Regions from separate parts of the Psychrobacillus sp. FSL H8-0483 genome, predicted to be linked through region 1. Evidence: a T-box and tRNA genes for the amino acid it is inferred to sense, from the RefSeq annotation. Region 1 holds a T-box; the other holds one or more tRNA genes.

What was found. A T-box is a leader RNA that pairs with one kind of tRNA and senses whether it is charged. The one in region 1 lies ahead of serS (serine--tRNA ligase), so its partner is inferred to be a tRNA-Ser.
Region 2: it has a tRNA-Ser gene. The T-box ahead of serS (serine--tRNA ligase) is inferred to sense a tRNA for this amino acid. The anticodon was not compared.

The regions. Positions count from the first base shown of each region.
Region 1 is NZ_CP152052.1:19,836-23,111, forward strand. Features, by position in the region: gene MHB48_RS00065 (PLP-dependent aminotransferase family protein) at 1-260, opposite strand, end outside; gene pdxS (pyridoxal 5'-phosphate synthase lyase subunit PdxS) at 363-1,253, shown strand; gene pdxT (pyridoxal 5'-phosphate synthase glutaminase subunit PdxT) at 1,255-1,848, shown strand; T-box leader at 1,872-2,087, shown strand; gene serS (serine--tRNA ligase) at 2,143-3,276, shown strand, end outside.
Region 2 is NZ_CP152052.1:317,172-320,447, reverse strand. Features, by position in the region: gene tlp (small acid-soluble spore protein Tlp) at 143-382, opposite strand; gene MHB48_RS01635 (hypothetical protein) at 602-1,246, shown strand; tRNA gene MHB48_RS01630 (tRNA-Ser) at 1,477-1,569, shown strand; tRNA gene MHB48_RS01625 (tRNA-Met) at 1,716-1,792, shown strand; tRNA gene MHB48_RS01620 (tRNA-Asp) at 1,796-1,871, shown strand; tRNA gene MHB48_RS01615 (tRNA-Gly) at 1,888-1,961, shown strand; tRNA gene MHB48_RS01610 (tRNA-Ile) at 1,967-2,040, shown strand; gene MHB48_RS01605 (GNAT family N-acetyltransferase) at 2,224-2,736, opposite strand; gene MHB48_RS01600 (aldo/keto reductase) at 3,102-3,276, shown strand, end outside.

The sequences.
Region 1 (3,276 bases):
AAAGCGAGTTCCTCTAAGTTCTGAACAAAAAAACCGCGTCTTGCTTCGGAAGAAATATAGCCTTCTGCCACTAGTTGGCTGTATGCAAATTCAATTGTTGTTTGGCTAACTGCTAAGTAGTCAGCTAATTTTCTTTTCGAAGGAAGTTTAGCTCCTTCCGCTATTTTCCCCCTGATAATTGCTTCTTTAATTTCGCTATAAAGCTGTTCATATAAAGGAATTAAAGAATTTTTTTCAAGCTGAAACATAAGAAAGTCCATTCATATCACCAATCTGACCATTTCATTTTAATTGTTTCTGGCACTTTTCAAATGGTCATCTTCTATTATACTAAACTCATAACGATATGGGGGGAAATAATGATGACAACTAATTTAACTGGAACAGAACGAGTAAAACGAGGAATGGCTGAAATGCAAAAAGGTGGCGTTATTATGGACGTTATCAATGCAGAACAAGCGAGAATAGCAGAAGCAGCTGGTGCGGTAGCTGTAATGGCATTAGAACGTGTTCCATCGGATATTCGTGCAGCAGGCGGAGTTGCTCGTATGGCAGACCCACGTATTATGGAAGAGGTAATGGGTGCAGTAACTATCCCAGTAATGGCAAAAGCACGTATTGGACATATTACAGAAGCGCGTATTTTAGAAGCAATGGGCGTGGATTATATTGATGAATCTGAGGTATTAACACCTGCAGATGAAGAATATCACTTACGTAAAAGTGAATTTACAGTACCATTTGTATGTGGATGTAAAGATTTAGGGGAAGCAGCTCGTCGAATTGGAGAAGGAGCTTCGATGCTTCGTACTAAGGGAGAACCTGGAACAGGGAATATCGTAGAAGCTGTTCGTCACTTACGTAAAGTGAATGCGCATGTTCGCAAAATTGTTCATATGAATGAAGATGAGCTAATGACAGAAGCAAAAATTTTAGGAGCACCTTATGATGTGTTATTACAAATTAAACATAATGGTAAATTGCCAGTTGTAAACTTCGCGGCAGGTGGAGTTGCAACGCCAGCAGATGCTGCTTTAATGATGGAGCTTGGAGCAGATGGAGTATTTGTAGGATCAGGTATCTTCAAATCTGAAAATCCAGAGAAATTTGCTAAAGCAATCGTAGAAGCTACAACACATTACCAAGACTATAAATTACTTGTAGAAATTTCGAAAGATTTAGGAATTCCAATGAAGGGAATTGAAATTTCTCGTTTATCTGCACAAGATCGTATGCAAGATAGAGGGTGGTAAGATGGTTAAAATAGGAGTACTTGCACTTCAAGGAGCAGTAAGTGAGCATATGCGTTCCATTGAAGCATGTGGAGCAGAGGCAGTTGTCGTAAAAAGCACGAATGATTTATCTGGGGTGGACGGTTTAATTCTTCCTGGTGGTGAAAGTACTGCCATGCGCCGATTAATCGATAGATATGATATGCTTTCGCCTCTTCAAGCATTTGCTACAGCTGGAAAGCCGATGTTTGGGACTTGTGCTGGTCTTATACTGCTTTCTAAAAACCTGGTTGGATACGATTTTGCACATCTTGGTGTACTGAATGCAACGGTTGAAAGAAATTCTTTTGGAAGACAAGTGGATAGCTTTGAAACGCCGATTGAAATTAAAGATGTCGCGACTGATTTTCCAGCGGTTTTCATACGAGCACCTCATATTGTAGAGGTTGGAGTAGATGTTGAAATACTTGCCAAGTATGAAAATCGTATTGTAATGGCGAGACAAGGACATATTCTAGGATGTTCCTTTCATCCAGAGTTAACAGATGATCATAGAATTACTGCGTATTTTATAGAAATGGTAAAGGAAACACTTGCCAAAGAAGCAAACGTATAGTAAAGTATGAGTAATTTCATGATCTAAAAACGATGATAGGAAGCAGTAGCAAGCACGTCTTTTCTAGAGAGTCAGCGGTTGGTGTGAGCTGATAAAAACACTTGTGAATCCGTCCTTTGAGTTGCACGATTGAATGCTTAGTAGGTCGTGGCCGGTTGAAAAGCCGTTATTTAACAAGTGGATTTGACATATTGTCAAGTCAATCAGGGTGGCAACGCGGGTATGCTCTCGTCCCTTTTCATGGGATGGGGGCTTTTTTGTCGTTTTTTAGTTATTTTAAAGGAGGAATTACACATGTTAGATGTAAAATTTGTACGAGATCATTACGAAGAAGTAAAAGTAAAACTTGCCAAGCGTGGTGAGGACATTTCAGAATTTGATCAATTCCAACCTTTGGATCAGAAGCGTAGAGAATTAATTGCAAAAACAGAAGTTTTAAAAGCAGAGAGAAATGAGTTTTCTCAAAAAATTTCTGAGATGAAACGCAATAAGGAAAATGCGGATGATCTAATTGTTCGTATGCGTGAAGTAGGCGATGAAATTAAAGGATTGGACGATGAGTTACGTGAAGTGGAAGAAAAATTTGAACATATGATGATGCGTATTCCAAATATCCCTCATGATAGTGTTCCTATTGGTGATTCTGAAGACGATAATTTGGAAATTCGTACGTGGGGAGAAGTTCCCTCATTCGATTTTGAAACGAAAGCACATTGGGATATTGCGACGGATTTAAAAATAGTAGATTTTGAACGCGCTGCAAAAGTTACAGGAAGTCGTTTCGCTTTTTATCTTGGTTTAGGAGCAAGACTTGAGCGTGCATTAATAAATTTCATGATGGATTTACATTCTGAAGAGCACGGATATGAAGAAATGCTACCCCCTTATTTAGCAAACCGTAATAGCTTGACTGGTACTGGTCAGCTTCCGAAATTTGAAGAGGATGCATTTTTAGTAAACGAAGAGGATTATTTCTTAATTCCAACAGCAGAAGTTCCGGTAACGAATTTTTACCGTGATGAAATTTTAGATGGAGCAGCGTTACCACAAGCATTTACTGCTTTTAGTGCTTGTTTCCGTTCAGAAGCAGGATCTGCAGGTCGTGATACACGTGGGCTTATTCGTCAGCACCAATTTAACAAAGTAGAGCTAGTTCGTTTTGTAAAACCTGAAGATTCATATGAACAGTTAGAGCTTTTAACTGGTCATGCTGAAAAAGTACTACAACTATTAGGACTACCATATCGTGTGCTTCGTATGTGTACAGCAGATTTAGGATTTACTGCAGCGAAAAAATATGATTTAGAAGTTTGGTTACCAAGTTACGGGGAGTACAAAGAAATTTCTTCTTGTAGTAACTTTGAAGATTTCCAAGCTCGTCGTGCGGGTATCCGATTTAGAAGAGAACATGGTGCAAAACCAGAATAT
Region 2 (3,276 bases), 300 kb from region 1:
CACTACATTACTAACTAACTTCCTTTTGTTAACAGAATATTGATATAAAAAAGCACTGCTAATTTGTACTTTAATATTGTGTTAATTGTTTTGATATTTACGTTGTTATTTAATATTTTGTACCACTCAACTGAACGTATTACTAATTTAGAGAGTTACCTTTTTTTCGCGCTGCGGCCTCATCTAAAATTTCTTTACGAAAACCTTCGAGACTCTCTTTTCGACGTTCATTTTTCTGTCTGATTGCCTCTCGTTCATTACCATCCGTACATATCATTGTTTCTTCAGCCGCTTCCATATTTCCAATTGTATTTTTCACCATATCTTGAAGCTTTTCCACATTATCTGATCGATCATCGGGCTTTGAATTATTTTTGGTCATTTTTTTATTCCTCCTTCTTTTAATGGTCATACAAGATTTATCGTCCCCAATCTAAACGAAACTATTCAGTAGAAATAAATTGCTTCTTCCATTAGAATTTTTTCCCTGTACCCCTTTTTTGAAAAAATGAAATCAAGGATAAATACCTTGAAAGAAATGTAACAAATTTGGTTATGATAAAAAAAGGAAAGAGAAAAAAGAAAAAGAGGCGGTAATGATATGTCTATGGAATGGTTTAACAGAGTAACTGGTGAGCTTCAGGAACATTTGGAATCAATTTGTGAAGAATATGACAAAAACGGTCATATGAATATTAATCGAGGTTCCAAACATCCACGAATTGAATTTTTTGTTGGGACGGAAAATGATGGAAGAGATTACTTTTGCACTCTTCTCTTTGACCCCTATAATGAAGAATTTTACGTAGAAAGTTTTGACATTACTCTCCAACAACCTACAAGAATTATTTTGGATGATATTACCGATGTCGTTGAAGCTGTTCATGAAAGCTTTCATGAATTTATGGATGATGAAAGTGAATTCTATTATGTAGATGATGAAGAGGAATACGAAGTTCTAGATGATGAAATTACTCTTGAAGAAATTGATGTGGAATGGGAAACACCGGAAGTCACCGCTTTCCAAATCGATAATAATATTGAAGTAACTTATCAGTTTGGATTAGATAGTGCAAATGGAGACGGTGTTATCCGAAGAGTCAGCCGACTCTGGACAGAAGACGGGGAACTCTTCGAAGATGAAAGTACTTTTTCCTTTAAAAAAGAAGAGGCAAGTACCATGATTGCCATGATTGCAAGCCATATGGATACAATGACTGGATATGACGAAATGATAGACCAATAAAGAAGCCTTCTTTCCAACGTAGCAGTTAACCAAATAAAATAGTATAAGAATTAACCCATCTAAGTTCCAACTTAATGATGGGTTATTTTTTGTTGTAAAAGGTCTGTATTTTTCTCTTTTTATATTTTTTATAAAAAAGCATTGCTTTTCTTATAGAAAGTGTTTTATAATATATCAGGTCTTGAATAATATTTTAGTAGTTGGCCATCCAGGTCTAACAAACATATTACGGAGGAATACCCAAGTCTGGCTGAAGGGATCGGTCTTGAAAACCGACAGGCGGGTCATACCGCGCGGGGGTTCGAATCCCTCTTCCTCCTCCATTTTTTAAACAGCAAGTATAATATTGTCGCGGGGTGGAGCAAATCGCTTCACGAAGAAAGCGATTAACGTCGACGCAAGCGAAGCGTGGAAGACGTAAAACTCACTTAAATGCGTAGTTGAAATAATATTCAACGCTTAATATTGTCGCGGGGTGGAGCAGTTCGGTAGCTCGTCGGGCTCATAACCCGAAGGTCACAGGTTCAAATCCTGTCCCCGCAACCAAATGGTCCCGTGGTGTAGCGGTTAACATGCCTGCCTGTCACGCAGGAGATCGCCGGTTCGATCCCGGTCGGGACCGCCATTTTTAAAATTCGAATGCGGGTGTAGTTTAGTGGTAAAACCTCAGCCTTCCAAGCTGATGATGAGAGTTCGATTCTCTTCACCCGCTCCAATAATGGGCCTATAGCTCAGCTGGTTAGAGCGCACGCCTGATAAGCGTGAGGTCGATGGTTCGAGTCCATTTAGGCCCATCAATAGTCAATCCCCTCAAGAGAATTGACTTACAAACAGAAATACCCCATCTGAGTTCTACACTCAGATGGGGTATTTTTTTAGGTTAAATAATACAGTAAATACGGCGAATTTAATCTATCTTCCCTTAATTCGAAAAGGAGCGAACTAAATATCCTTTAAATTATTTCAAACAAAGAAAACTAGTTCAAGTCAAATCGATAGCATTTGGCTCCCATACCACCGAGTTTATTTTCTTCTTCTAAATCTCTTACAAAGCCAAAATATTCATATAATCGAATGGCTTTTACCATTGGATCTCCCGTAAACAAATAGATACTTTTCGCCTCTTTTTGTTTCGCATAGTCTACACAAGCATTTAATAGTTTTTGTGCAACGCCACGTCCTCTTGCATTCGGATGAACGCCCAATAATCGAATGAAGGGTGCATAAATTTCAACTGTCTGCCCTGAATATGCTTTTTCTGCCGTTTCAAAAAGCTGTACAGTCCCTAAAATTTCCTTATCGTCTCTCGCAACTAATATTTTATCTACATCTGTATTATCAACGGAAGCAATGATATCTTCTAAGTAGTGCTCCCAAAATTTCGGATCGTCAAAACCATTTTCATATTGTTGATAACTATCCACTAATAATTTCCGAACGCTTTCTTTATCTGTTTCTACTAGTTCTTCTACCACGATTTCCGTAATCATTAAAACGCTCCTCATTTCTAACATTCATCAATTGAAAAAAATCATCCAATAATTCCTTATACAAAAGAAGAAACATACAATTTAGTTATAGTAATATGAATAGATTTTTTGGCAGTATATACTTCATAATCTACGTTCATTTCAACTTACAGCTTTATTAACCCATTAACCAAGTTAACAGGTATGATTTATTATATTTAAGAATATCACCAAACTAATACAATGACAACGTATTATCTAATAGAAAAAGGCGCACCACTAATAGGATTTTTCTATCATTTTGATTTTCTAAATACTTAATAATTTGAGTATTTGGGTTCTCTTTGAGAAGATTGGTAAGATAAATGCACAGAGGAGAGATACATATGGATTTTATTACACTAAGTAATGGCACAAAAATACCCCAGATCGGTTTTGGTGTGTATCTAGTTGATAATGATACGGAAGCGCCAGGTGCAGTTGAAGAAGCACTACGCATAGGCTATCGCCACATTGATACGGCTGCTATTTATAAAAATGAGGAAGGTGTCGCAAAGGGTA